2 regions of the Mycobacterium intracellulare ATCC 13950 genome follow, and region 2 is predicted to be linked to the other one. Evidence: predicted binding sites of a transcription regulator. Region 2 holds the regulator's gene; the other holds the start of a gene.
What was found. Region 2 encodes LexA, which represses DNA repair genes until DNA is damaged. Its sites were predicted from a motif close to CGAACANNTGTTCG; they were not measured.
Positions count from the first base shown of each region.

Region 1: ruvC (crossover junction endodeoxyribonuclease RuvC) is a predicted target of LexA. The motif match lies at 13,440-13,453, and genes of this name have one in related genera.

Region 1 covers NC_016946.1:3,562,260-3,577,156, reverse strand. The annotation lists gene thrS (threonine--tRNA ligase) at 1-1,780, shown strand, start outside; gene OCU_RS41075 (HIT family protein) at 1,773-2,348, shown strand; gene pgsA (phosphatidylinositol phosphate synthase) at 2,362-3,003, shown strand; gene OCU_RS41065 (phosphatidylinositol mannoside acyltransferase) at 3,021-3,971, shown strand; gene OCU_RS41060 (glycosyltransferase family 4 protein) at 3,971-5,095, shown strand; gene OCU_RS41055 (NUDIX hydrolase) at 5,095-6,117, shown strand; gene pdxS (pyridoxal 5'-phosphate synthase lyase subunit PdxS) at 6,250-7,098, shown strand; gene tesB (acyl-CoA thioesterase II) at 7,113-7,949, shown strand; gene pdxT (pyridoxal 5'-phosphate synthase glutaminase subunit PdxT) at 7,946-8,536, shown strand; gene OCU_RS41035 (YebC/PmpR family DNA-binding transcriptional regulator) at 8,797-9,552, shown strand; gene OCU_RS41030 (polyamine aminopropyltransferase) at 9,651-11,228, opposite strand; gene OCU_RS41025 (DUF350 domain-containing protein) at 11,225-11,680, opposite strand; gene OCU_RS41020 (DUF4247 domain-containing protein) at 11,706-12,137, opposite strand; gene OCU_RS41015 (DUF2617 family protein) at 12,134-12,649, opposite strand; gene OCU_RS41010 (DUF4178 domain-containing protein) at 12,667-13,278, opposite strand; gene ruvC (crossover junction endodeoxyribonuclease RuvC) at 13,472-14,026, shown strand; gene ruvA (Holliday junction branch migration protein RuvA) at 14,023-14,622, shown strand; gene ruvB (Holliday junction branch migration DNA helicase RuvB) at 14,619-14,897, shown strand, end outside.
Region 2 covers NC_016946.1:3,677,845-3,692,741, forward strand. The annotation lists gene OCU_RS41680 (alpha/beta fold hydrolase) at 1-919, shown strand, start outside; gene OCU_RS41685 (PhzF family phenazine biosynthesis protein) at 965-1,651, shown strand; gene OCU_RS41690 (peroxynitrite isomerase) at 1,676-2,161, opposite strand; gene nrdR (transcriptional regulator NrdR) at 2,196-2,660, opposite strand; gene OCU_RS41700 (LysM peptidoglycan-binding domain-containing protein) at 2,813-3,307, opposite strand; gene lexA (transcriptional repressor LexA) at 3,599-4,309, shown strand; gene OCU_RS41710 (LGFP repeat-containing protein) at 4,325-6,541, opposite strand; gene OCU_RS41715 (acyl-CoA dehydrogenase family protein) at 6,911-8,071, opposite strand; gene hflX (GTPase HflX) at 8,193-9,614, opposite strand; gene dapF (diaminopimelate epimerase) at 9,667-10,533, opposite strand; gene miaA (tRNA (adenosine(37)-N6)-dimethylallyltransferase MiaA) at 10,538-11,455, opposite strand; gene OCU_RS41735 (class III extradiol ring-cleavage dioxygenase family protein) at 11,464-12,156, opposite strand; gene OCU_RS41740 (DMT family transporter) at 12,198-13,172, opposite strand; gene OCU_RS41745 (DUF349 domain-containing protein) at 13,576-14,897, shown strand, end outside.

The DNA of each region.
Region 1 (14,897 bases), 120 kb from region 2:
CCCGCAAGCCAAGCTGGGCATCGGCCCGCCCATCACCGACGGCTTCTACTACGACTTCGACGTACCGGAGCCGTTCACGCCCGAGGATCTGGCGGCGCTGGAAAAGCGGATGCGCCAGATCGTCAAAGAGGGCCAGCTGTTCGAGCGCCGGGTCTACGAGTCCAAGGACCAGGCGCGCGCCGAGCTGGCGGGGGAGCCCTACAAGCTCGAACTCGTCGACGACAAGTCCGGTGATCCTTCGGTGATGGAGGTCGGGGGCGACGAGCTCACGGCCTACGACAACCTCAATCCCCGTACGCGCGAACGGGTCTGGGGCGACCTGTGCCGGGGACCGCACATCCCGACCACCAGGCACATCCCCGCGTTCAAGCTGACCCGCAGCTCGGCGGCCTACTGGCGCGGCGACCAGAACAACGCCAGCCTGCAACGGATCTACGGCACGGCCTGGGAGTCGCAGGAAGCCCTGGAGCGCCACCTGACGCTGATCGAGGAGGCCCAGCGCCGCGATCACCGCAAGCTGGGCACCGAGCTCGACCTGTTCAGCTTTCCCGACGAAATCGGTTCCGGCTTGGCCGTTTTCCATCCCAAGGGCGGCATCGTGCGCCGGGAGCTGGAAGAGTACTCGCGGCGCAAGCACATCGCGGCCGGCTACGAGTTCGTCAACACCCCGCACATCACCAAGGCGGACCTGTTCCACACGTCTGGCCATCTGGACTGGTACGCCGAAGGCATGTACCCGCCGATGCATCTCGATGCCGAATACGACGACGACGGGACCGTGCGGAAGCCGGGGCAGGACTATTACCTCAAGCCGATGAACTGTCCGATGCACACGCTGATCTTCCGGTCGCGCGGGCGCTCGTATCGCGAACTTCCGTTGCGGCTCTTCGAATTCGGCACCGTTTACCGCTACGAGAAGTCCGGCGTGGTGCATGGGTTGACCCGGGCGCGCGGTTTCACCATGGACGACGCGCACATCTTCTGCGCCCGCGAGCAGCTGCACGCCGAGCTGGCGTCGCTGCTACGGTTCATCCTCGAGCTCCTGGGCGACTACGGGCTGGAGGACTTTTATCTGGAACTGTCCACCAAGGACCCGGAGAAGTTCGTGGGCTCCGATGCCATGTGGGAGGAATCCACCAAAGCCCTGGCCGATGTGGCCGCCGAATCCGGCCTGCAGCTGGTGCCGGATCCGGGCGGCGCGGCGTTCTACGGGCCCAAGATCTCCGTGCAGGCCCGCGACGCCCTGGGCCGCAGTTGGCAGATGTCGACCATCCAGGTGGACTTCAACTTCCCGGAGCGGTTCGAGCTGGAGTACACCGCCGCCGACGGGAGCCGGCAGCGGCCGGTGATGATCCACCGCGCGCTGTTCGGGTCCATCGAGCGATTCTTCGGGATCCTGACCGAGCACTACGCCGGCGCCTTCCCGGCGTGGCTGGCGCCGGTGCAGGTGGTCGGCATCCCGGTGGCCGACGACCACGTAGACTATCTGAACGACGTTGCGGCGCAACTGCGTTCGCACGGGGTTCGGGTCGAGGTCGACGCCAGCGACGACCGGATGGCCAAGAAGATCGTCAACCACACCAACCAGCGGGTGCCGTTCATGTTGCTCGCCGGCGACCGTGACGTTGCGGCGGGCGCGGTCAGTTTCCGCTTCGGTGACCGCACCCAGATCAACGGCGTGCCCCGCGACGGCGCCGTCGACGCCATCGTGAAGTGGATCGCCGATCGCGAGAATGCCGCTCCCACCGCCGAACTCGTGAAGGTGGCGGCCGGTGAGTGAGCGCGAACGCGCCGAGCCGCGCACCGACGACACCATCCTCGACCGGGGCGTCGGCGAGGAAGATCATCTGCAGCGGTTGTGGACGCCGTATCGGATGACCTATCTGGCCGAGGCGCCGATGAAGCGCGACAACGGCAAAACCGAGCAGCCGTTCACCGACATCCCGCAGCTGACCGACGAAGACGGACTGGTGGTCGCGCGCGGTGAACTCGTCTACGCCGTGCTCAACCTCTACCCGTACAACCCCGGGCACCTGATGGTGGTGCCCTACCGGCGCGTCTCGGAGCTGGAGGACCTCACCGATCCGGAGAGCGCGGAGCTGATGTCCTTCATCCAGAAGGCGATTCGCGTCATCAAGAACGTGTCGCGGCCGCATGGTTTCAACGTCGGCCTCAACCTGGGGACCTCGGCCGGCGGGTCGCTGGCCGAGCACCTGCACGTGCACGTCGTCCCGCGCTGGGGCGGCGACGCCAACTTCATCACCATCATCGGCGGGTCGAAGGTGATCCCGCAGTTGCTGCGCGAAACCCGCCAGTTGCTGGCGACGGAGTGGACGAAGCAGCGATGAGCGCAACGCGATCATGAGTAAGGTGCCGTTCCTGTCCCGGGCGGCGTTCGCGCGGCTGACCACTCCGACCGCGAAAGCGTGCCTGCGGTTGGGTTTGACCCCCGACGTCGTCACGATCCTGGGCACCGTCGTGGCCGTGGCGGGGGCGCTGATCTTCTTCCCGATTGGCAAGCTGTTCATCGGCACGCTGGTGGTCTGGTTCTTCGTCCTCTTCGACATGCTCGACGGGGCGATGGCGCGGGAACAAGGCGGCGGCACCCGGTTCGGCGCGGTGCTGGACGCCACCTGTGACCGCGTCAGCGACGGTGCGGTGTTCTGCGGGCTGCTGTGGTGGATCGCCTTCGGACTGCACGACAAGCCGCTGGCGGCGGCCACCCTGATCTGCCTGGTCACCTCGCAGGTGATCTCCTACATCAAGGCCCGGGCCGAGGCCAGCGGCCTGCGCGGCGACGGCGGCATCATCGAACGGCCCGAGCGGCTGATCATCGTGCTGGTCGGCGCCGGCATCTCGGACTTTCCGTTCGTCGCGTGGCCGCCCGCGTTGCCGGTGGCGATGTGGCTGTTGGCGGCGGCCAGCCTGGTCACCTGCGCGCAGCGGTTGCGCACGGTGCGCACCTCGCCGGGTGCGACCGACCGCGGATCGGTCGCGCCGTGATTCCCACTCCGCCGGGCATGAACGCGATCACGGCACCGAGCCGCCTGGCGAGCCGCGTCGCGGGCCGGTTGAGCGGCGTCGGGGCCGACTGGGCGTACGCGTCAGGCTGGTTGGCCGTGCGGGCGATGCCGGAGTTCGCCGCGCGCAACGCATTTGGCGCCGCGGCGCGCTACGCGGCCCGCGGCGGCGGCCCAGATCAGTTGCGCAAGAACCTGGCCCGCGTCTTGCGGGTGCCGCCCTCAGACGTTCCGGATTCACTGATGCGGGCGTCCGTGGCCTCCTACGCCCGTTATTGGCGCGAGGCGTTCCGCCTGCCGGGCATGGACCTCGCCGCGGTCGGCCGCCAGCTGCACGACTCTGTTCAGGGCCGCGACCATATCGAAGCGGCACTGTCCGGCGGCCGCGGCGCAGTGATCGCGTTGCCGCACAGCGGCAATTGGGACATGGCAGGGGTGTGGCTGGCGCAGACACACGGCACCTTCACCACCGTCGCGGAGCGACTCAAACCCGAGTCGCTCTACCGGCGGTTCATCGCCTACCGCGAAGGCCTCGGCTTCGAGGTGCTGCCCTTGTCCGGGGGCGAGCGGCCACCCTTCGACGTGTTGTGCGACCGGCTGCGGGACAACCGGGTGGTGTGCCTGATGGCCGAGCGCGACCTCACCCGCACCGGCGTGCAGGTCGACTTCTTCGGCGAACCCACCCGGATGCCGGCCGGGCCGGCGAAGCTCGCGATCGCGACGGGGGCGGCCCTGCTAGCGGCCCACTGCTGGTTCGAGGGCCAGGGCTGGGGCGTCGCCATCCACCCGGCGCTGGACTGCACCGGCGGCGACGTCGGCGCGATCACCCAGCTGTTGGCCGATCACTTCGAGAAGAACATTGCCGCCCGCCCCGAGGATTGGCACATGATGCAGCCGCAGTGGCTGGCCGACCTCTCCGAGAACAAGCAGGCCCGGCTAAGGGACGCCTGATGCGCATCGGGATGATCTGTCCCTACTCGTTCGACGTTCCGGGCGGGGTGCAGTCGCACGTCCTGCAGCTTGCCGAGGTGGTGCGGGCCCGCGGGCATGACGTCAGCGTGCTCGCGCCGGCCTCGCCGCACGCCGTGTTGCCCGACTACGTCGTCTCGGCGGGCAAGGCCGTCCCGATTCCCTACAACGGGTCGGTGGCCCGGCTGCGGTTCGGCCCGGCCACCCACCGCAGGGTCAAAAAGTGGCTCGCCGAAGGCGATTTCGACGTGCTGCACCTGCACGAGCCCAACGCGCCGAGCCTGTCCATGCTGGCGCTCAACATCGCCGAGGGCCCGATCGTGGCGACGTTTCACACGTCGACCACCAAATCGCTGACGCTGACGGTCTTTCAGGGCATCCTGCGCCCGATGCACGAGAAGATCGTCGGCCGGATCGCGGTGTCCGACTTGGCGCGGCGCTGGCAGATGGAGGCGCTGGGAACCGACGCGGTGGAGATCCCCAACGGCGTCGACGTCGGCTCGTTCGCCACCGCGCCGCTGCTGGACGGTTACCCGCGGCCCGGCAAGACGGTGCTGTTCCTCGGGCGCTACGACGAGCCGCGCAAGGGCGTGGGGGTGTTGCTCGACGCGCTGCCGCGGCTGGTTGATCGGTTCGCCGACGTGCAGCTGCTCATCGTCGGACGCGGTGACGAAGACGAATTACGCGCGCAGGCAGGCGAATTCGTGAACAACATTCGCTTCCTCGGCCAGGTCGACGATGCCGGGAAGGCGTCGGCCATGCGCAGCGCCGACGTCTACTGCGCACCCAACCTCGGCGGGGAAAGCTTCGGCATCGTCTTGGTCGAGGCCATGGCCGCCGGGACTCCGGTGGTGGCCAGCGACCTCGACGCCTTCCGGCGCGTGCTGGCCGGCGGGGACGTGGGCCGCCTGGTACCCGTCGGCGACGGCGCCGCGCTCGCCGATGCGCTGATCGAGGTGCTGGAGGATGATGGGCTGGCCGAACGCTATGTGGCGGCCGGTTCGGCCGCCGTCCAGCGCTACGACTGGTCGGTGGTGGCCAGCCAGATCCTGCGGGTGTACGAGACGGTCGCCGCGTCGGGCGCCAAGGTTGAGGTGGCCAGTTGATGACAGGGTTGATCGTCGCCATCGCGGTGTTGGTCGCGGTGCTGGCCGTCTTCGGCGCTTGGGCGTACCGGACGGCCAACCGGCTGGACCGGTTGCACGTCCGCTACGACCTGTCGTGGCAGGCGCTCGACGGCGCGCTGGCGCGCCGCGCGGTGGTGGCGCGCGCCGTGGCAATCGACGCCTACGGCGGCGCATCCGAGGGCCGGCGGTTGGCGGCGCTGGCCGACGCCGCCGAGGGCGCGCCCCGGCCCGCGCGGGAGACGTGCGAAAACGAGCTGTCGGCCGCGCTGGCCGCCGTCAACCCGGCGTCCCTGCCGGCCGGGTTGATCGCCGAGCTGGCCGACGCCGAGGCCCGGGTGCTGCTGGCCCGCCGCTTCCACAACGACGCGGTGCGCGACACGCTGGCGCTGGCCGAGCGGCCCCTGGTGCGGCTGTTCCACCTGGGCGGGACCGCCGGGCTGCCCAGCTATTTCGAGATCGTCGAGCGGCCGCACGCGTTGGCCCACGGCGATCACGGCGTGCTCAACCACCGCACCTCGGCCCGCGTCGTGCTGCTCGACGAGAGCGGGGCGGTGTTGCTGCTGCGCGGGTCGGATCCGGCGCTGGGCGAGCCCGCCCCGAAGTGGTGGTTCACCGTGGGCGGCGAAGTGCAGCAGGGGGAACGGCTGGCCGAGGCGGCCGCGCGAGAGCTCGCCGAGGAAACCGGCCTGCGGGTCGCGCCCACCGACATGGTCGGGCCCGTGTGGCGGCGCGACCAGGTCTTCGAGTTCAACGGCTCGCTGATCGACAGCGAGGAGTTCTACTTCGTCTACCGCACCCGCCGGTTCGAGCCGTCGCGCACGGGCCGCACCGAACTGGAACGCAGCTACATCCACGGCCACCGCTGGTGTGACGCTGCCGACATCGCCCAGCTCGTCGCCGCGGGGGAGACGGTGTACCCCATGCAACTATCCGGACTGCTCACCGACGCGGCCGCGCTCGCCGGCGGCCGCGCCCCCGGCCCGCTGCTGTCGATCCGCTGACTCCGTCGGTCAACGCGGGCCAAAGCGCCTCATTAGACTGGGTCGACAACGGTTGAAGGAGATCAAGCAGTGACTAGCGCCCACCCACCGGACGGCAACGGGCGAACCGGAACCGCACGCGTCAAGCGCGGCATGGCCGAGATGCTCAAGGGCGGCGTCATCATGGACGTCGTCACCCCCGAGCAGGCCAAGATCGCCGAGGGCGCCGGCGCCGTCGCCGTGATGGCGCTGGAGCGGGTGCCCGCCGACATCCGCGCCCAGGGCGGGGTGTCGCGGATGAGCGACCCGGACATGATCGAGGGCATCATCTCGGCGGTGACCATCCCGGTGATGGCCAAGGCGCGCATCGGGCACTTCGTCGAGGCGCAGATCCTGCAGAGCCTCGGGGTGGATTACGTAGACGAGTCGGAGGTGCTCACCCCCGCCGACTACACCCACCACATCGACAAGTGGAAGTTCACCGTGCCGTTCGTGTGCGGCGCCACCAACCTCGGCGAGGCTTTGCGACGGATCAACGAGGGCGCCGCCATGATCCGCTCCAAGGGCGAGGCCGGCACCGGGGACGTCTCCAACGCGACCACGCACATGCGGGCGATCGGCGGCGAGATCCGCCGCCTGACGTCGCTGTCCGAAGACGAATTATACGTTGCCGCAAAGGAATTGCAGGCGCCCTACGAACTCGTCGTCGAGGTGGCCCGGGCAGGCAAGCTGCCGGTCACCATGTTCACGGCCGGTGGCATCGCCACCCCCGCCGACGCGGCGATGATGATGCAGCTCGGCGCCGAGGGCGTCTTCGTGGGCTCGGGCATCTTCAAGTCCGGCGACCCCGCCCAGCGCGCGGCGGCCATCGTCAAGGCCACCACCTTCTACGACGATCCCGACGTGCTGGCCAAGGTCTCGCGTGGGCTGGGGGAGGCGATGGTCGGCATCAACGTCGAGCAGATCGCGCAGCCCCATCGGCTGGCCGAACGCGGCTGGTAAGCCGAGGGCTATTGGTGGCGATCGAAGAGATCCTTGATCTCGAGCAGCTCGAGGTCAACATCTACCGGGGCAGCATCTTCAGCCCGGAATCGGGATTCCTGCAGCGCACCTTCGGCGGTCATGTCGCCGGCCAGTCGCTGGTGTCGGCGGTGCGCACCGTCGACCCGCGCTACCAGGTCCACTCGTTGCACGGCTACTTCCTGCGGCCCGGGGACGCCAAGGAGCGCACGGTGTTCATCGTGGAGCGCACCCGCGACGGCGGCTCGTTCGCGACCCGGCGCGTCAACGCCATTCAGCACGGCGAGATCATCTTCAGCATGGGCGCGTCCTTCCAGACCGACCAGGAAGGCATCCACCACCAGGACCCCATGCCGCCCGCGCCGCCGCCCGACGGCCTGCCGGGGCTGGACTCGGTCAAGGTGTTCGACGACGCCGGGTTCAAGCAGTTCGCGGAGTGGGACGTGTGCATCGTGCCGCGCGAGCGCCTGCAGCTCACGCCGGGAAAGGCCGCCCAGCAGCAGGTCTGGTTCCGCCACCGTGACCCGCTGCCCGACGACCCGGTGCTGCACATCTGCGCGCTGGCCTACATGAGCGACCTGACCCTGCTGGGGTCGGCGCAGGTCACCCACCTCGACGTGCGCGAGCACCTGCAGGTGGCGTCGCTGGACCACGCGATGTGGTTCATGCGGGCGTTCCGGGCCGACGAGTGGCTGCTGTATGACCAGTCCTCCCCGTCGGCCAACGGCGGCCGCGCGCTGTGCCAGGGCAAGATCTTCACCCAATCCGGCGAGATGGTCGCGGCGGTCATGCAGGAGGGGCTGACCCGCTTCAAGCGGGGATATCACCAGTGAGCGCCCCCCGGATCGGGGTCCTCGCGCTGCAGGGCGATACCCGCGAGCACCTGGCGGCCCTGCGCGAAGCCGGGGCCGAGTCGATGCCCGTGCGCCGGCGCGGTGAGCTGGAGGCGGTCGACGGGCTGGTCATCCCCGGTGGGGAATCGACGACCATGAGCCACCTGCTGGGAGACCTCGGCCTGCTGGAGCCGTTGCGCGGGCTGCTGGCCGACGGGCTGCCCGCCTACGGCGCGTGCGCCGGGATGATCCTGCTGGCCAGCGAGATTCTCGACGCCGGGGCGGGCGGGAGGGAGGCGCTGCCCCTGCGCGCGATCGATATGACCGTGCGGCGCAACGCCTTTGGACGACAGGTCGACTCGTTCGAAGGGGACATCGACTTCGCGGGCCTCGACGATCCGGTGCGGGCGGTGTTCATCCGCGCGCCGTGGGTCGAGCGGGTCGGTGACGGCGTGGAGGTGCTGGCCAGCGCCGCCGGTCACGTCGTCGCGGTGCGCCAGGGCCGCAAGCTGGCGACGGCGTTTCACCCCGAGGTGACCGGCGACCGGCGGATCCACCACATGTTCGTCGACATGGTGACCGGCTGACGGCCGAGGCCGTCAGGGCGTTCGGTGTGCAGTCCGGGTTTTCAGTGTGCGTCCAGGGCGACGCTCCCCGGGCGGGTCGCCGCCGCCAGCGCACACTCAACGCCGTCACCGCACAGCCAAAGCCCTCAGCGCACACTCTCGCCGGAAGTCGTGACTGCGGGAACCCTGCGACCGGAGTGAAGTGCCCGGTCGTCGGCCGCAGACATCCACGTAGACTCGACTGGCGAACTTTCCAGACATAGAAGAGGTAAGAGACACCGATGAGCGGCCATTCCAAGTGGGCCACCACCAAGCACCAAAAGGCCGTCAAAGATGCGCGCCGCGGCAAGGAATTCGCCCGGCTGATCAAGAACATCGAGGTCGCCGCCCGCACCGGCGGCGGTGACCCCGCCGGCAACCCGACGCTGTATGACGCCATCCAGAAGGCGAAGAAGACCTCGGTGCCCAACGACAACATCGAGCGGGCCCGCAAGCGCGGCGCGGGCGAGGAAGCCGGTGGCGCCGACTACCAGACGATCATGTACGAGGGCTACGGGCCCAACGGCGTCGCGGTCCTGATCGAATGCCTGACCGACAACCGCAACCGGGCGGCGGGCGAGGTCCGGGTGGCCGTCACCCGCAACGGCGGCAACATGGCCGACCCCGGCTCGGTGTCCTACCTGTTCACCCGCAAGGGCGTCGTCACGCTGGAGAAGAACGGCCTGACCGAGGACGACGTGCTGACGGCGGTGCTCGACGCCGGCGCCGAGGACGTCAACGACCTCGGCGAGAGCTTCGAGATCATTTCCGAGCCGACCGACCTGGTCGCGGTGCGCACCGCGCTGCAGGACGCCGGCATCGACTACGAGTCCGCCGAGGCGAGCTTCCAGCCGTCGGTCAGCGTGCCGGTCGACGTCGAGGGCGCGCGCAAGGTGTTCAAGCTGGTCGACGCGCTGGAGGACAGCGACGACGTGCAGAACGTGTGGACCAACGTGGACCTGTCCGACGAGGTGCTCGCCGCCCTCGACCAGGAGTAATTCACCTCCTTCGCCTCGCCGAGCGTGCACTCAGGGCGAGATTTCGGCCGATTTTTCGCCCTCACTGCACGCTCGGCGCAAGGGATTACGCAAGGGATCTAGTCGTACCCGTGCCGCATGTCCTCGACGATGCGCGGATTGTCCAGGGTCGACGGCTCCACGGGCCGCGGCGCGACGTCGCCGGAGAACACGCACGCGGCCTGAAGCACCTGCTGGTTGAGGAAACGCAGCGGGGGAGCGTCGGGCGGCACCGTCGGCGTGGGTGCGGTATCGGCGCGCTGCGCCAGGGCGAATCCCCAATCGCCGAACGTCGGCACGTGCACGTGATACGGCGTGACCGCATAGCCCGCCGCCCGGATCGTCGACACCGTGCGCCAGTAGGCCGTCGGCGTGGAAAAGGGGCTGCCCGCTTGCACCGCCATCAGCCCGCCGGGCGCCAGCGCCCGCGCGGCCAGCGCGTAGAACTCGGCCGAATACAGCCGGCCCAGCACGGGTGTGTCGGGATCGGGAAGGTCGACGATGATCGCGTCGAACCGGTCGAGGTCGGGTCCGCGCAACCAGTTCATCGCGTCCTGCGTCACCACGGCCACCCGCGGGTTGTCCAACGAACCGCCGTTGGCGCCACGCAGCGTGGTGCGTGCGATGTCGATCACCGCAGGGTCGAGCTCGACCTGCACGATCTTGGAAACGCCTGGCAGGCGCAGCAACTCGCGGGCCACCAGGCCGTCGCCCCCGCCGAGCACCAGCACCGAACGCGCGCCCTTGCCGACGGCGGGGTACACCAGGCTTTCGGTGTAGCGGTATTCGTCCCGGGTGGAGAATTGCAGCCCGCCGTCGAGGTACAGGCGGGTGTCGTTGCCGCGGCGGGTCACCACGATCTCCTGGTAGGGCGTGTGCCGGTAGGCGACGATCGGGTCGGCGTAAAGCCGTTGCCGGCTTGTGGTTTCGACGTCGGCCGAACGCAGCAGCAGGGTGGCGAGCAGCCCCAGCGCGGCGGCCAGCGCGCACAGCGCCAGCAGGAGCTGGCGCGTCGAAACCACGTGGCGCAGCAGGAAAAGCGCGACGACGGCCGCCGCCGCCAGGTTGATCATGCCGGTGGCCGCCGCGCCGCGGATCATCCCCAGCTGCGGCAGTAGCAGGAACGGCCAGACCAGCCCGCCCAGCAGCGCGCCGAGGTAGTCGGCCGCGTTGAGGTTGGCGAGCGTGCGCCCGGCGTCGGCGGCACCGGTCACCCGCCCGCTCTGCAGCAGCGTCATCAACAGCGGCACCTCGGCACCGACCAGGCCGCCGATCAGGGCCGTGCTCACCGCCAGCACCCACGTCGACCCGACGGAGCCGTCCAGGAACGCGAACACCATGTACAGCACCGCCGCGGACAGCCCGCCGATGACGCCGAGCAGCGCCTCCACGGCGATGAAGGTAATTGCCGCGTGCGCCAGCAGGGGTTTGACCAGCAGCGCGCCCACGCCCAGCGCGGCGATGTAGCCCGCCACGATCAGCGAGGTGGCGACGATGCCGCCGCCGTCGAGGCTGGCCGACAGCGTCAGCAGCGCGAGTTCGTAGATGATGCCGCAGGCCGCGCACGCCGCCACGGCGGCCAACAGCAGCGCCCGCCACCGCCCCGATACCGGCGCGGACGGCGCCGCCGGGGCCGTGGCCACGTCGACGGAGCTCATGACACCGCCGCGGCGGTCACCCCTCCCACCGCGAGCAGTATCAGCGCCACCGCGAACGAGCCGGGATGCAGCACCTGCTCGTCGATGTGCTCGTGGAAACTCCCCGGAATCAGCAGATGCATTGTGAGCAGCGCTATCCCGAGCAAAATCACCCCCATCAATCCGTACACCGCCACGCCGAGGAGCCCCTGGCCCAACTGGCTGTAGCTGTTGGCGATCGCGGTGATGATGACGACGGTCAGCGCGATGTACATCGCGCCCGCGACGATCACGGCGTTGGGGCGGCGGTCGATGAACACCAGGTGGCGCAGCTTTCCCGGGGTCAGCACGTCGACCACGTAGAACCCGACGAGCAGGACGGCCATGCCGACGACGAAGTACAGGATCGTCGCGACCGCGCCCTTCAGCACGGGATTGATGTCGACGGTTCCGATCTCGACGGCGAGGTACATGGTTGTCTCCTTTGCGGTGGTGCCATCACTTGGTTCCGCCCGGGCCGCCGGGGCTGCCTCCGGAACCGCCCGACGGGGAGCCGGGGGTGAATCCGGGACCGAGGAAGATGAACGCGCCGTGGCTGTAGCCGGCGCTCAGCGACTCGACGCGGATGCTGCACGGGTAGGTCCCGTCGGGGCCGACGATCACGATGTTGTTGGCGTACCGCAGGTATTCGGTGTTGCCGTTGTCGGCGCGCGCCTCGGGGTGCGCGTACGCGGCGAGCGTGTCGGCCGCCTGCCGTGGCGACCCGCTGCACTGGTAGCGCCTGCCGTTCACGTCGTGGGCGTACTCGTGATAGTGGCCCGCCACGTACGACGCGATGTTCTTCTGCAACAGGATGATTCCGGTGATCAGGCACACCACCGCGCCGGCCGCCAGCAGGCCGGAGATCACGAACAGGCGGGTCCGGCTCACGGTTGCCACCGGCTCGCCGTGTGAACCACCGTCCCGCCGGAGCCCGCGGGACGCCCCGGGTACAGATGCCATGTCCGCCAACGCCATCCGGCGCCGTCGGGCTCGGCGGCCAGCACGGTCAGCGCGGCGTCGTCGCCCGGGAACGTGCCGCCGAGCCAGCCCGCCTGGCGGGCGCAGCGGCCGCGCAGGTCGTGCGCGAGGCGGCGGAAGTCCGCCTCGTCGCGGACGCCGGTGCGCGATTGCAGGCGGTAGCCGGGCGCGTCGGTGCGCTCGGGCAGGTCGGCCCCGAGATTGCGTGCCGTGCAAGAGATTTCCTCGGAGAACCGGCCCGCGGCGTGCTCAACCGCGACGACGTGCGACGCGCCGAGCACCCCGAGCAGCAGCGCCCCGGCGCCGCAGGGATGGTCCAGCCGGCAGGTGGCCAGCGGCGCGGGGACCGGCGCGTTGAGCGCGAGCCCCAGCCGCTGCCCGGATACGTCCGCCGGGGTCACGGCGAGCTGATGAAGGGGCACCGGCCTGACCTCGCGCGCTAGGCGGGGCTGGGCGGGGGCGCCGCGTACACGGTGAGTTCGCCGGGCGACACGGCCTTGCCCGTCGACACCTCCCAGGGCATGTCCGGGGCCCAGCGCTCGAAGGAGAGCAGGACCGTCTCGTCCTCGTTGGTGCAGTCGACGAATTCCATCTCGCCGCCGGCCGGCAGCCCGGTGGTGCCTTCGGTCGTGTACGAGGCGCGGCCGCGTTCGGTCTCGTGAAACATCGCGCCGTCGACGACGTACGGGTCGCCGGGCCGCAGCGGGACGTCCTTGCGGGTGATCCACATCGCCAGTTCCAGTCGTCCGTCGTCCTCCTCGACGCTGAACCAGATCGGCTGGTCGCCGCCCTCGAGCAGGTGTTCCCACCAGACGAACGGTCCCTCGCGGAAGGTGACCGACCCGCGCACGATGTAGTCGGTGCCGCCGTAGCTGACGATGGCGCCGGGGCCCAGTTGGCGCGGCCCGAACTGCGGCATCGCGTCCGACGCGAGCGGATCCGGCCGCCCGGCGCGCTCGGCCGGCCGCTTGGGACGGCGCAAAGCGATGACGAGCACCACGATGGACGCGATGAACAGCACGATGGCGAGCACGACCAGCAGAGATCCCACGCGCACCCTCCGTTGCCACGATGCTTGAGCGAACGTGGGCTAAAGCTAACAGCTTTTTCGCGGCACCGGCGCGGTAACCTCGCGGCCCGGGAATCGGCCCAGAATCGGTGGCGCCGCCGCGTGTCGCAGCCGCGGCGCGTCGGTGCCGGCCGCTAGGGTATCGAACAGCTGTTCTACTAGGTGGGAGCGGGTAATGCGGGTGATGGGCGTCGACCCCGGCCTGACCCGGTGCGGGCTGTCGGTCGTCGAGAGTGGGCGCGGGCGCACCGTGGTCGCGCTCGACGTCGACGTGGTGCGCACGCCGTCGGACGCACCGCTCGCCGAGCGGCTGCTGACGATCAGTGACGCCGTCGAGCATTGGCTGGCCACGCATGAGCCCGACGTCATGGCCGTCGAGCGGGTCTTCTCCCAGCTGAACGTGTCGACGGTGATGGGCACGGCCCAGGCCGGTGGGGTGGTCGCGCTGGCGGCGGCCAGGCGCGGCATCGACGTGCACTTCCACACCCCCAGCGAGGTCAAGGCCGCGGTCACCGGCAACGGCGCGGCCGACAAGGCCCAGGTCACCGCGATGGTCACCAGAATCCTTGCGCTGCAAGCCAAACCGACGCCGGCGGACGCCGCCGACGCGCTCGCGCTGGCGATCTGCCATTGCTGGCGGGCGCCGATGATCGCCCGGATGGCCGCCGCCGAGGCGCTGGCCGCCCAGCAGCGGCAGAAATACAACGCCAAGCTCAAGGCCGCCCGATGATCGCCGCGGTGCGCGGCGAGGTGCTCGAGGTGGCGCTCGACCATGCGGTGATCGAGGCCGCCGGCGTCGGCTACCGGGTGAACGCGACGCCGTCGACGCTGTCCACGCTGCGGACCGGGACCGAGGCGCGGCTGATCACCGCGATGATCGTCCGCGAGGATTCGATGACGCTGTACGGCTTCACCGACACCGACACCCGCGACCTGTTTTTGACCCTGCTGTCGGTGTCGGGGGTCGGGCCCCGGCTGGCGATGGCGACCCTGGCCGTGCACGACGCCGGCGCGCTGCGCCGGGCGCTGCACGACGGCGACGTCGCCGCGCTGACCCGGGTGCCCGGGATCGGCAAACGCAGCGCCGAACGGATGGTCCTGGAGCTGCGGGACAAGGTGGGCGCCGCCGGTGCGGGCGCGGCCCCCGCGGGCGCCGCGCTCAACGGCCACGCGGTCCGCGGGCCGGTGATCGAGGCCCTGGTGGGCCTCGGGTTCGCCGTCAAGCAGGCCGAGGAAGCCACCGACAAGGTGCTGGCCGCCGAGCAGGACGCGACCACCTCCGGTGCGCTGCGCGCCGCCCTGTCGCTGCTGGGCAAGTCCCGATGACCCCCGCTGAGGAAGACTGGTCGGACCGCGACGTCTCCGGCGCGCTGGCGCCCGGCGAGGGCGACATCGACGTCAGCCTGCGGCCGCGCTCGCTGCGGGAGTTCATCGGCCAGCCGCGGGTGCGCGAACAGCTGCAGCTCGTCATCGAGGGCGCCAAAAACCGCGGCGGCACACCGGATCACATCCTGCTGTCCGGGCCGCCGGGGCTGGGCAAGACGTCGCTGGCCATGATCATCGCGGCCGAGCTCGGCTCCTCGCTGCGGCTGACGTCCGGC
Region 2 (14,897 bases):
CGGGCCGGCGATCCTGCTGATCCACGGCATCGGCGACAACTCCACCACGTGGAATGCCGTGCAGGCCAAGCTCGCCCAGCGCTTCACGGTCATCGCCCCGGACCTGCTGGGTCACGGCCGATCCGACAAGCCGCGCGCCGACTACTCGATCGCCGCATACGCCAACGGGATGCGGGACCTGCTCAGCGTGCTCGACATCGAACGGGCCACCATCGTCGGTCATTCGCTGGGCGGCGGTGTGGCCATGCAATTCGCCTACCAGTTCCCGCATTTGGTGGAGCGGCTGATCCTGGTGGGCGCCGGCGGCGTGACCAAGGACGTCAACTTCGTCTTGCGGTGGGCTTCGCTGCCGATGGGCAGCGAAGCCATCGCCCTGCTGCGATTGCCCCTGGTGCTGCCGGCGGTCCAGGTCGCGGGCCGGGTCCTGGGCGCCGCGCTGGGCAGCACCGGCCTGGGCCGCGACCTGCCCAACGTGCTGCGGATCCTCGACGATCTGCCGGAACCGACGGCGTCGGCGGCATTCAGCCGAACCCTGCGGGCGGTGGTGGACTGGCGCGGGCAGATCGTCACCATGCTCGACCGATGTTATTTGACCGAAGCCATCCCGGTGCAGATCGTCTGGGGCACCAAGGATGTGGTGGTCCCGGTCCGGCACGCGTGGATGGCCCACGCCGCGATGCCCGGTTCGCGGCTCGAGATCTTCGAGGGCTCCGGCCACTTTCCCTTTCACGACGACCCCGCCCGCTTCATCGAGGTCGTCGAGCGCTTCATGGATTCGACCGCGCCCGCCGAATACGATCAGGCCGCGCTGCGCGGGTTGCTGCGCACCGGTGGTGGCGAGCGGGCCGTGAGCGGCCCGGCGCCCACGCGCGTCGCCGTGCTGAACGCCATGGGGTCCGACGAACGCAGCGCCACCTGAACACCTTGGCCGAGGCGGCCCGGTTCGGGGCCGTACAGTCGGGCCATGGGTATCGACGTCACGGTGTTGCGGGTGTTCACCGACGCGGACGGCAATTTCGGCAATCCGCTCGGCGTGGTGGATGCCGCTGAGGTCGGGGTCGGGGACCGGCAACGGGTAGCGACCCAATTGGGCTACAGCGAAACGGTTTTCGTCGACCGTCCGGCCGCGGGCTCCGCGACCGCGCACGCCACCATTTACACGCCCCGGACCGAGCTGCCGTTCGCCGGGCACCCGACCGTCGGCGCCTCGTGGTGGCTGCGAGAGAACGGTCGGCCGGTCAACACGTTGCAGATACCGGCGGGAATCGTGCAGGTGGGCTACGACGAACACCACACCCGCATCAGCGCCCGCGCGGAATGGGCGCCCGAGTTCGCGTTGCACGAATTCGCTTCGGCCGACGATGTTCTCGCCGCCGACCCGACGGACTTCCCCGACGACACGGCGCACTACCTGTGGGCCTGGACCGACCGGGCCGCCGGGGCGCTGCGGGTGCGCATGTTCGCCGCCAACCTCGGTGTGGCCGAAGACGAGGCGACCGGTTCGGCCGCGATGCGCATCACCGACTACCTGAGCCAAAACCTGCGGATCACCCAGGGCAACGGCTCGGTCATCGAAACCACCTGGAGCGCCGAGGGCTGGGTCGCGGTGGCCGGTCGGGTGGTCAACGACGGTGTGCGACAGCTGGACTGACCGGGGCCGCCGGCGGTCGCACGCTCAGCGCTGCCGGTGCAGCACCGCGGCCAGGTGGTCCTGCAGCGGCTGGCCGACCGCACCCATCTGCACCGTGTAGGACAGCTCATCGCCGTCGATGCGGAAGCAACGCCCCAGTCCCGTCACCTCTTTGGCCGTAGGCGTGAGGCCGACCGTCGTGGTGGACATCTGCATGTCGATGAGGTCGCCGGTGACCGAATAGGTGCCGACCTCGATCTCGGTGATGCCGCTCGGGTGGGCCAGCACCAGCTCGACGTGACCCGGCTGCGGCACGCGAAGGTATCCCGTCTCGGCGTGTAGCGGCTTGCCGTCGGCCACCGCCTTGGTTTTCTGGGCGTAGGCCAAAAACGGTTTGCCCACATGGGCGAACGTGACTTCTTCGAGGTAGTCGAACGGCGGGATCGTCGGGTACTTGCCCGCGCCCTGGCCGACCCACGTGCCGAGGAGCGGGGCCAGGGCCGCCAGGTCGGGATGCAACTCAGGGGGCATGCACCGAGCCTAGCGGGCCCCCCGGCGGGATCCGTCAGCCCGGCGTGGCCACTCCGCGGTGCTCGCGCAGCGCCTGGATCTCGCGCTCGAAGTCGTCGGCGGACTCGAAGGAGCGGTACACGGACGCGAACCGCAGGTACGCCACCTCGTCGAGATCGCGCAGCGGCCCGAGGATGGCCAGGCCGACCTCGTGGCTGGGGACCTCCGGGGAGGCCACGGCGCGCACGGTGTCTTCGACCTGCTGGGCCAGCAGATTCAGCGCGTCGTCGTCCACCTGGCGGCCCTGGCAGGCCCGGCGGACTCCGCTGATGACCTTTTCCCGGCTGAAGGGCTCGGTGACGCCGCTGCGCTTGACCACCGCCAGGACCGCGGTTTCCACGGTGGTGAAACGCTTTCCGCATTCGGGGCACGATCGGCGACGCCGGATGGCCTGCCCCTCGTCGGTTTCGCGCGAGTCGATCACCCGGGAATCCGGATGACGGCAGAAGGGACAGTGCATGACCGCTCCTTCACCGTGCCGACAACCGGGTACCGCAGAACTTTGAGCGTACCCGTGCGCTGACCTGCACGGCTAACGGAGCCGCCGTCCCCGGGGCGGCACCACGCGGGCCGCACACCTCACGGGCCGGAACCGTTGGGACACAACGATCGTCAGCCGATCGGGGCGATCAGCGTTTGGCCGGCAACCAGCGTCGGCGAGTTCAGATCGTTGAGCTCACGGATGCGATCGGCCACCGCGGCGGCCGGCGCGTCGGGGGCCACGCGGTGAGCGACATCCTGAAGCGACTCCCCCGCGTCGACCCGCACGACGGCGAGCCGGTTCGGGACGGGGGCGGCCGAATTCGTCGAGTCGCCGTTGAGCGCCTGCCCCACGTTCGCGACGAGGCCCAGCCACAGCGTGATCGCCCCGGCGGCGAGTGCCAGACCAACCGTCGTCGCCCAGGTGACGGCGCGCCTGCGGTGCGGAGCGACAGACATCGCGACCCCGGTGCCGTAGTAGCGCGTCGGGGCGCCCGCGGGCCGCGACGGCGCGGGGCGCCGCGAGCGGGCCAGGCCGTCCCTGCCGTACCGAACGCCCTGAACCGGTCCGTTGACCGGGCGCCGAAGACTGCTGGTGCGCGGCGCAAGCGTGTGGATGACTGTCATCTGCGTTCCTCCGGTCAACTAGCTCTCGCTCGTGTGTTCGACTCTAATCGCTTGTGTGTTCGAAACCCGAACATTTGAGCGAAGCGTGTCGCACGAGCAAAACGCTAGATCACACCACCGACAACTCCGTCGGCCTCTACCACTGTCACGAGGCACAAATACCCGGTCTCGGCAAGAGTTACACATTTGTGATTCGGCCGATGGCGGCGCTTTTCCGGCCCGGGACGCCCGGCGACACGCCAGTCGAACACATGTTTGATTCTTGTCGGCGGTGCGGCTACATTCAGTGCCATGGGCGACAGCAACGACACTTCCCCGAACACCGGCCCGGCCGCGGCGGACGGCCGGCTGCACTCCGTGGACTCCGCGCTGACCGAGCGGCAGCGCACCATTTTGAATGTCATTCGCGCCTCGGTGACCAGCCGCGGCTATCCCCCGAGCATCCGGGAGATCGGCGACGCCGTCGGGCTGACGTCGACGTCCTCGGTGGCGCACCAGCTGCGCACGCTGGAACGCAAGGGGTATTTGCGCCGCGACCCCAACCGCCCCCGGGCGGTCGATGTCCGCGGCGCCGACGACGACGTGGCCGCGCCCGCCACCGAGGTGGCCGGGTCGGATGCGTTGCCGGAGCCCACATTCGTCCCGGTTCTCGGGCGGATCGCGGCCGGTGGACCCATCCTGGCCGAGGAAGCCGTCGAAGACGTGTTCCCGCTGCCGCGCGAGCTGGTCGGCGAGGGCACGCTGTTCCTGCTCAAAGTGGTGGGCGACTCGATGGTGGAGGCCGCGATCTGCGACGGCGACTGGGTGGTCGTGCGCCAGCAGAACGTCGCCGACAACGGCGACATCGTCGCGGCGATGCTGGACGGCGAGGCCACCGTCAAGACGTTCAAGCGCGCCGGCGGTCAGGTGTGGCTGATGCCGCACAACCCGGCGTTCGACCCCATCCCGGGCAACGACGCGACCGTGCTGGGCAAGGTCGTCACGGTGATCCGCAAGGTCTAGCGGCCGGCGGCCCCGCTAGTCGGCCCGGGTGAAGCCGTTGGCCAGCGCGACCTCTTCGCTGGACAACCAGATCTCGGGCAGCGTGTCCTGGTACAGGTCGCTGCCGGGCGTGTAATACAGGCCGTACCGGGCGCTCGCCTTGATCGGGTAGCCGTCGGGCGCCTGGTACGGGTCGTCGAGTGGCAGGTGGATGGTCGGGCGCCCGTCCGGGCCCGCCAGCCCGTTCTCCGAGCCCTCCTCGGCGTCGTCCGCGGCGGCGTGCCGACCGCCGGATCGCTGCGCGGCGACGAAGGCCCCGGCCGCGCCTGCGCCGACCGCCCCGGCCTCGGCGGCCCCGGACACGTCGGGCTCCGCGGCGACATCGTCCTCGGGTTCGACTTCCGCCTCAGGGACCGCGACGTCGGGATACTCATCCTCGGGCGCGGCGGTTTCCAGGGCACCGGTGACGGCGTCGGCATCCGGCGGCGTGTGCGCAACGGCGACGTCGGGATACTCGTCGTCGGCGTACTCGTCCTCCGGATAGCCGGCGTCGGCGTAGTCGGCGTCGACGTAGGCGGCATCGTCGGCGGTCTCGGCCTCGGCGACCTCGGGAACGGCGTCGGTGTAGTCGGTGTAATCGGCCTCGGCATCGGGATAGTCGGCCTCCGCCAGCATCTCCTCCGAGACGACGGGGATGGAGTCGGTGTCGATCGCGTCGGGGTCTTCCTGCTCGACGCCGTAGTCGCTCTCCGACGGCGCCTGACGCTGCCAGCTGACCCGCGCGGTGGCCGCGGCATCGGTCGGCCGCTCGGGTTCGCGCGGCCCGCCCGGCGCGAAATGCTCGGTCGCGAGGTCGGGGTCCTCCGGGCCCCAGGGCGCGTCATACCCCTGGTCGGACGCATACCCGGCGGCGCCGTCCGCGCCGGAGCGGCGCCGGCGCCATCCGAACAGCGCCCACGCCACCACCACCAGCAGCACCAGGACGGGAATGGCGGCCAGCCACCACCACGAATGCCAGCCGAACTTGTCGGCGTGTGACGGCATGGCCGAACTGCTCGGCTGGTTCTGGCCCGAGACCTGAAGGCCGCTCAACAACGGCGCCAGGTTGGCCGGGTCGGTGCTGAACGTGTTCTTCGCCCGGTTCCACGAGATCTTGCCGCCGGTGAACTGCTGCGAGATCACGTCGCCGTCCACGGCCTGGTCGCCGACGGGCGCCCCCAGTTTGCCGGCCGGACCGCGCAGTTTGTCCCAGGCGGCCTTCATCGCCCCGCGCACGACGAACGCGCCGTGCTCGGCGGTACGGAAGATCACCGGTTTGTCGGCGGCCGAGAAGGTGCAGATCCGGCTGGACGGGCCGATGCCGCCCTCGGTTTCGTTGGTGACCGGGAATCCGAGGCCGCTGCCGACGGGCCCGCCGAGCGACTCGTATTTGGCCAGGATGTCGGTCTCGAGCGCGTTCGCGCCGGTCGCCGGGGTGAAGAACACCTTGCCGCCGGCGAAGTTCTGGACGATGCCGTCACCGCCGATGGGGGTCTGCCCGCCCTGCTTGGCACCCAGCGGTCCGTTGGGCCCCCCGGCCGCCCGCCACGCCATGTTGATGGCCGCGGTGGGATCGATCGCCACCTGCAGGCCCTTCAACTGGTCGGCCAGCCCCGGCGGTTCGGTGGTGAACTGCTTGGTCTGCCGGTTCCACGAAACCTGGCCGCCGCTGAACTTCTGCGAGGACACCTCGCCGTTGTAGGTCTCGTCGCCGACCGGAACACCGAGCACCCCGCCCGAGCTGCCCAGCTTGTCCCAGGCGGAGTTGATGGCGCCGCGCACCACGTACGGGCCGTGCTCGGGTGTCCAGAAAATCACCGGCTTGTCGGTGGCCGAGAAGGTGATCACCCGGCTGTCGGGGCCCGCCAGGCCCGGCACTTCGCTGATGGCCGGGAAACCCAGATCGCTACCGGCCGGCCCGCCCAGCATCTCGTATTTCTCGAGGATGGGCCCGTAGGCGAATTTGGCGCCGGTGGCCGGGGTGAAGAACATTTTGCCGCCGTCGAAGTCCAGGGCGAACCCCTCCCCGGCGGGGTACACGTCACCCTTGCGGGGGCCGAGCGGGGACGTGTCGCCGCCGGCCTTCTCCCACGCGGCCATCATCGCCGCTTCGGCGTCACCTATCGGGCTCGCGGCGGCGACGGGCCCCAGCAATACGGCGGCTAGTGCTGTGGTCGTCAGGCTGACCAGCGCGCTTCCGATCAGCTTGCGCATGTGACCTCTATGCACCTTCACCAAGCCTTCCAGCCTCCGGATACGGCTCTATCTGCGGCTATGCCCTTACCTGCATAACCGGCGAAACGGGCCGTTCTTCCGCGGGGAATGGACCCGCTCACGATCCGCCTTATCGCCGGGCTCGCATAACTTTGCTCCAGCCAACAAGAAATGCGAAGTCAAATCACGAATTTTACAAAAAGGGATACCACACCGATGTCGAAATGATGCCGGGCCACGGCCGAATCGCGACCATCCATGCGTCGGCGCATATCGCGCCCAAAGCCGGCCGGGATTTCATCAATCGAGCACTGCCACCGCGGCCCGCGGGGCGTTCGCCGACTGGACGACGATCCGTTAAACGAAAAGCTATACGCCGAGGCTGCGGCCGATGATTTCCTTCATGATTTCGGTCGTGCCGCCGTAGATGGTTTGCACCCTGGCGTCCAGATAGGCACGGGCGACCGGGTATTCGCGCATGTAACCATAGCCGCCGTGCAGCTGCAGGCAGCGGTCGATCAGGTGCACCTGCTTTTCGGTGCAATACCACTTGGCCATTGCGGCCTGCTCGGCGGTCAGCTTGTGGTCCAGGTGCAGGCGAACGAATTCGTCGACCATCATGCGCACCGCGGTCGCCTCGGTCGCCAGCTCGGCGAGCACGAAGCGGCTGTTCTGGAAGCTGCCGATCGGCTTGCCAAAAGCCTTGCGCTCCTTGGTGTATTGCAGCGTCTGCTCCAGCACCTGCTCCATCGCCGCGGCGGCCATGATAGCGATCGAGATCCGCTCCTGGGGCAGGTTCTGCATGAGGTAGATGAACCCCATGCCCTCTTGGCCCAGCAGGTTCTCGGCCGGCACCTTCACGTCGGTGAACGACAGCTCGGCCGTGTCCTGCGCGTCGAGCCCGATCTTGTCCAGGTGCCGTCCGCGCTCGAAGCCTTCCATCCCACGCTCGACGGCGAGCAGGGAGAAGCCCTGGGCGCCCTTGTCCGGATCGGTCTGCGCGACGACGATGACCAGGTCGGAGTTGATCCCGTTGGTGATGAACGTCTTTGAACCGTTGAGCACGTAGTGGTCGCCCTGCTTGACCGCGCGGGTCTTGATGCCCTGCAGGTCGCTGCCGGTGCCCGGCTCGGTCATCGCGATCGCCGTAATCAGTTCTCCGGTGCAGAATTTCGGCAGCCAGCGCTGCTTTTGCTCCTCGGTCGCCAGCGCCAACAGGTACGGCGCCACGATGTCGTTGTGCAGGCCGAAACCGATGCCGCTGTAGCGACCGGCGGTGGTCTCCTCGGTGATGATCGTGTTGTACCGGAAATCCGGGTTACCCCCGCCGCCGTACTCCTCGGGCACCGCCATGCCCAGGAAGCCCTGCTTGCCGGCCTCGAGCCACACGCCGCGGTCGACGATCTTCGCCTTCTCCCACTCGTCGTGGTACGGCGCGACGTGGCGCTCGAGGAAGGCCCGGTAGGACTCGCGGAACAGGTCGTGCTCTGGCTCGAAAAGAGTGCGCTGGTATTTGATGGCGCTGCTCATGGAATAGACCTCCGGCGACGGTGATTTCTGCAGCCCAACATATACCAACCGGACGGTTGGTCGGCAGCTGGCGGGTCGGCGCCGGCGGTGCGCTGGGGAATCGGCCGCTACGGCCGACGGCTCAGCGGGCGGCGAACTCGCGCAGCCGGCCGGCCAAGGCGACCGGGACCCGGGCCTTGATCCGGGTGCCCTCGGCGTCGTGCTCCTCGTGCTGGACGCGCCCGTCGGCGTGCAGGCGGGCCACCAGGTCCCCGCGGTGATACGGGATCACCACGTCCACGGCCGTGTCGGCGGGCACGGCCAGCTCGGCGATGCGGCGGCGCAGGGCGTCGATGCCCTCGCCGGTGCGCGCGGAGACGAACACCGCGCCCGGCAGCGCGTGGCGGAGCTTGGCCAACGCCAAATCGCTTGCGGCGTCGACCTTGTTCACCACCAGCAGCTCGGGCGGGGGCGCGCCGTCATGGTCGGCGATGACGTCGGTGACCACCTGTCGGACCGCATTGATCTGCGCCAGCGGGTTGACGTCGGAGCCGTCGACGACGTGCACCAGCAGGTCGGCGTCGACGACCTCCTCCAGGGTGGAGCGGAAGGCCTCGACGAGCTGGGTGGGCAGGTGCCGGACGAACCCGACGGTGTCGGTGAGCACGAACGAACGTCCTTCGTCGAACTCGGCGCGCCGCGTGGTGGGCTCCAGGGTGGCGAACAACGCGTCCTGCACCAGCACCCCGGCGCCGGTCAGCGCGTTGAGCAGGCTGGACTTGCCGGCGTTGGTGTAGCCGACGATGGCGATCGACGGCACGTCGCTGTGCAACCGGCGGCTGCGCTGGGTGTCGCGGACCTGCTTCATGTCCTTGATCTCGCGGCGCAGCTTCGCCATCCGCTCGCGGATGCGCCGCCGGTCGGTCTCGATCTTGGTCTCACCGGGACCGCGCAGGCCCACGCCTCCCCCACTGCCGCCGGCGCGGCCACCGGCCTGCCGCGACATCGACTCACCCCAACCGCGCAGCCGCGGCAGCATGTATTCCATCTGGGCCAGCGACACCTGCGCCTTGCCCTCCCGGCTCGTGGCGTGCTGGGCGAAGATGTCCAGGATCAGCGCGGTGCGGTCGATGACCTTGACCTTCACCGCCTTCTCCAGCGCGGTCAGCTGAGCCGGGGACAGCTCACCGTCGCAGATGACGGTGTCGGCGCCGGTCGCCAGCACCACCTCGCGCAGTTCGGCGGCCTTACCCGAGCCGATGTAGGTCGACGGGTCGGGCTTGTCGCGGCGCTGGATGAGCCCTTCGAGCACCTGGGAGCCGGCCGTTTCGGCGAGGGCGGCCAGCTCGGCCATGCTGGCCTGGCTGTCGGCGGCGGTGCCGTCGGTCCACACGCCCACCAGGACGACCCGCTCCAGCCGAAGCTGGCGGTATTCGACCTCGGTGACGTCGGCGAGCTCGGTGGACAGGCCGGCGACGCGGCGCAGCGCCGACCGATCCTCGAGGGCGAGTTCGCCCGTGCTGGGCTCCGTGACCGCGTGATCGCGAAATTCGGGATGTGTCATAGGCAATAAGAGATGATGCACGCAAAGTCGGTGGCGTGCATCTGATTTAACGCTACTGTTCGCGCCACCATTCCTCGCTGATTTCTCCGTGGGCCACCAGTACCGACGGCCCCCGCAGGTAGCTGGTGGCGTCGGTGATGGTGACGACGACCTCGCCGCCCGGCACCCGGACGGTCAGCGTGCCGGTGTCCGCCCCGGTGCCGGCCAGCGCGGCGACCGCGGCCGCGACCGTTCCGGTGCCACACGAGCGTGTTTCGCCGACCCCCCGCTCGTGGACGCGCATGTGCACCGCCCCGGCGTCCGGTGCGGTGAGGATCTCAACGTTCACCCCGTCCGGGAATTGGGCGGGGTCGAAACTGACCGGCGCGGCCACGTCCAGCGCGGCCAGCGCGTCGACGGTCAGGCCGGGGTCGACGCAGGCCAAGTGGGGATTGCCCACATCGATCGCCACGCCGGAAAACCGCCGCCCGCCCAGGACGGCGTCGCCCGGGCCGAGCGTGTTGGCCTTGCCCATGTCGACGCTGATGTCGGCGGTGGTCCCGTCGACGCGATGCACGCTGACCGCCCGGGGGCCGGCCAGCGACCCGACGACGAAATCGTCGCGGTCCTCCAGCCCGCTCGCGCGCAGGTAGTGGGCGAAGACCCGCACGCCGTTGCCGCACATTTGGGCGATGGACCCGTCGGCGTTGCGGTAGTCCATGTACCAGTCGTCGGCGGCCACGCCGTCGGGCAACCGGTCCAGCACGCCGGCCGCGGCGGCGGCGCCGGCCGTGGTGACCCTCAGCACCCCGTCGGCGCCCAGCCCGCGTCGCCGGTCGCAGAGGGCGGCCACCCGGGACCCGGTCAGGCTCAGCTCGGCCGCCGGGTCGGGCAGCACCACGAAGTCGTTCTGGGTGCCGTGGCCCTTTGCGAATTTCACCAGTTCAGGATACGTGCCGCCACGCGCGTACCGCGCCGTCGACGAGCCCGGCGCGATCGTCGGCGTTGAGCCACTGCACCCGGTGGTCGCGCCGGAACCACGAGCGCTGCCGTCGCACGTAGCGGCGGGTGCCCACGAACGTCTGCTCCCTGGCCTCGCGGAGTCGATCCGGGCCGCCACCGTCGTCGAGCGCCGCGATCACCTGCGCGTAGCCCAGGGCTCGCGAGGCGGTGACCCCGTCGCGCAGGCCGTGCTCGAGCAGGGCGGTGACCTCCCCGACCAGGCCCTGGTCGAACATGGCGTCGGTCCGCTTGGCCAGCCGGTCATCGAGAATCGTTGTGTCACAGTCCAATCCGATGATGGCGGTGTCCCATCGCGGGGCGCCGATCCGGGGCGCGGAGGCGGCGAACGGCCGGCCGGTCAGTTCCACCACTTCCAGGGCCCGCACCGTGCGGCGCGCGTCGGTGGGCAGGATCGATGCGGCCGCGGCGGGGTCGCGACGGGCCAGCTCCGCGTGCAGCTCCCCCACCCCGACCTCGCCCAGCCGCCGCTCCCAGCGTGCGCGCACGGCGGGATCGGTGGCGGGAAACGACCAGTCGTCGAGGAGTGACTGGATGTAGAGCATGGAGCCGCCCACGATGATGGGCACCGCGCCGGCGGCCGCGATCGCCTCGATGTCCGCGGCGGCGGCTTGCTGATAGCGGGCGACGGTCGCGGTCTCGGTGACGTCGAGGACGTCGAGCTGGTGATGCGGAATGCCGCGGCGCGCGTCGACGGCCAACTTGGCGGTGCCGATGTCCATGCCCCGGTACAGCTGCATCGCGTCGGCGTTCACGATCTGTGCGCCCAGCCGCTCCGCGATGTCGAGGGCCAGCTGCGACTTGCCCGTTCCGGTGGGACCGATGATGGCCAGTGGTCGCACGGCCACCGTCACAGCTGCCAGGCGCCGGCGAAGTAGCCCACCCCGTAGGGCGCCCCCCGGTACAGCTCCTTGGCGGATCGGGGCCCCGGCTCGGCCAGGCCGGCCAACACCTGAAAGGCGACCCGCCCCAGGATCTGGGGCGGCAGGCGGGTCAGCGCCGCCACGTCGCCGTCGGCGAGCGCGTCGTTCAGGGCCTCTTGCGCGGGCGCGTTGTCCGGGTGGTGTCCGCCGGGGGCGGACGGGGTCAAGGTGTTGGCGCCGTCGGCGACGACCAGCACCCCGATCGGCTCGGGCAGCCGGTCGATCTCGGTTCGCAGTTCGCGGCCCCGGCGAAGCGCCGCGGTGGCGCCGTGGTCGCCGCGGTAGACGCGGACCCACGCGCTGGCCTGCGGCTGCGCCCGGCCGCGCACCCAGCCGCCCAGCAGCGCGCACACCGGGAGTGCAAGTGGCTCGGGCTCGTCGCCGTCCTGCGGTGACAACCGGACACGCACGTCAACTCCGAAACCCGCGAACGTGCCCGCGGCGTCGGGACCGAATTCCTCGTCGGCGGGGCCGGTCCCGATGATCACCCAGCGTTCGGGCAGCAACGCGGCCGCCGCGAGCGTCGCCGCGACCAGATCGGCCACCTCGGCGGCGGCCGCCCCGGCAAGTTCGGGAACAAGCACCGGCGCCGACGGGACGATGGCAATGGCGCTCAGCACGCCACCAAACTAACGTGATCGGGCCGCCACCAGCGAACCAGTCAGCAGCGTGGGCCGTCGGCGACCACCAGGCACTCGCCGTAGGGACCGAGGCTCTCTTCGGCGGATGCGTCCCGGGCCCGCTTTCTGCGCGGTGCGCCCCCACCGGATTCGGTCCGGTCGACGGCGGCGGCCTCGCCGCGCGCCAGCGCGATGGTCGCGACGATCACCACCGACACCGCGGCGACCAGCACGAACGACTCGGCCCCGCTGGCGTTGACCGTCTCGCCCAGCACCAGCACTCCGAGCAGCCCCGCGACCACCGGCTTGGCGACCGTCATCGTCGGCAGCGACGCCGTCAGCGTGCCGGCGCGGAATGCCGATTGCTGGAAGATCATCCCGGCCAGCGCCACCAGCAGCCAGGGCACGAACTCCGGCGAGGTCAGCACGCGCGCGACGCCGTGCTCGGACATCTCGACGATGCCCTTGGTCAACACCGCGAACAGCGCCAGCGAGGAACCCGCCACCACCGCGAGCAGCACCGCCGCGAACGGGCTGCCGGACCAGATTCGCGCGGCCACCACGCAGCCCACCAGCAGCGGCGCCATGACCAGGGCCACGATGATCCAGGTCTGCAGCGGCGCGCGCTGGTGGCCGGACTCCGGGTCGCCGACGATGATGACCACCGCCAGCCCGGCCGCCAGGACCAGCGCCCAGATCCATTCCCGCGGCTTGACCCGATGATGGGCGAGCCGCGCGTAGATGGGGAGCGCGAACAGCAGCGCGGTCACCTGCAGGGCCGTCACCATGACCACCGAGCCCCACGCCAGGGCGGCGGCCTGCAGGCTGTAATTGGTGACCGCGGCCATGCCGCCGAGCCACCATCGCGCGTCGCGCAGCGACATGCGGAACAGTTCGAGGTGCCCGACCTGCTTGTCGGTGATCTCGTGCGCGGAGCGCTGACGGATCACGTCGCCGATCGCCGATGCCAGCGCCGCGCACAAGGCAATCAACGCTGCGACATCAACTTTCGACATATCCCCGACCCCCAGAGCTCACGACCGTCCGACCCAGCTTTCCCCGGGGCGCAAGCAAATACACGCACATTTCGCGTTCAGTTCAGATACAAATCTATGACGTTTCACACGTCCGGCCGCGCCGCGGGCGATCCTTCGATTATTACTTCAGCAATCTATGTGACCGCTTGGATAACTCTAAGAGAACATCACAGGTAGCGCGAGCCGACGCGGCCGCCCCGGTTCCCCGCCCCGAATACCAAGGTGGCGGCGTGTGGGCGCGCAAGCTGCTTGAATACTGTTAGGCGCCTGCTGGGAAAACCCGGGTGGGACGTCCGCAGATGCAAGAGACGGTGCCGCTACGCGCGGCAGGCGCGCGGTACGCCAACCGCGCGGAAGGTTGCGAAAGGGTAGTGACGAGCGCATGACGGCTGACCAGCCTCGCGACGAATCGGCCCGGCCGGTGCCGCGCCCGGGGCCGCGTCCCGGTCCGCGGCCCGCGGGCTCGGGGTCGCGGCCGGCCGCTCACCCGGTCGTGGTGCCGCCCCCGCCCAGCGATCCGCACCAGTTCGGGCGCGTGGACGACGACGGCACGGTGTGGCTGATCAGCGCCGCCGGCGAGCGGGTCGTGGGCTCCTGGCAGGCCGGTGACCGCGAAGCGGCGTTCGCCCACTTCGGCCGGCGATTCGACGACCTCGCCACCGAGGTCACGCTGATGGAGGAGCGGCTGGCCTCGGGCACCGGGGACGCGCGCAAGATCAAGGCGCACGCGTCCGAGCTGGCCGAGACGCTGCCGACGGCCGCCGTGCTGGGCGATATCGACGCTTTGGCCACCCGGCTGGCCAGCATCGCCGAACACGCCGAGGCGACCGTCGCCGCGGACCGCTCCCGGCGCGAGGAACATCGGGCCGCCCAGACCGCGCGCAAGGAGGCGCTGGCCGCCGAGGCCGAGGAGTTGGCCGCCACCGCGACGCAATGGAAGGCCGCCGGCGACCGGCTGCGCGCGATCCTCGACGAGTGGAAGACCATCACCGGCCTGGACCGCAAGGTGGACGACGCGTTGTGGAAGCGCTATTCGGCGGCCCGCGAGGCCTTCAACCGGCGGCGGGGAGCCCATTTCGCCGAGTTGGATCGGGAACGCTCGGGAATCCGCCAGGCCAAGGAGCGGCTGTGCGAGCGGGCCGAGGAACTCTCCGATTCGACCGACTGGACGGCCACCAGCGCGGAGTTCCGCAAGTTGCTTACCGAATGGAAGGCGGCCGGGCGGGCGACCCGGGAGGTCGACGACGCGCTGTGGCGGCGCTTCAAGGCCGCCCAGGACGTGTTCTTCACCGCCCGCAACGCGGCGACCGCGGAAAAGGACGCGGAGTTCCGCGCCAACGCGACGGCCAAAGAGGCGCTGCTGGCGGAGGCCGAAAAGCTGGACACCAGCAATCACGACGCCGCTCGGGCGGCGCTGCGCTCGATCGTCGAGAAGTGGGACGCGATCGGCAAGGTCCCGCGGGAGCGCACCGCCGAGCTGGAGCGCCGGCTGCGCGCGGTCGAGAAGAAGGTGCGCGACGCCGGCGAGGCGGATTGGTCGGATCCCCAGGCGCAGGCCCGGGCCGAGCAATTCCAGGCGCGCGCCGAGCAATACGAACAGCAGGCCCAGAAGGCCGCGGCGGCGGGCCGGGCCAAAGAGGCCGAAGAGGCCAAAGCCAACGCCGAACAGTGGCGGCAGTGGGCGCAGGCGGCCGTGGAGGCCCT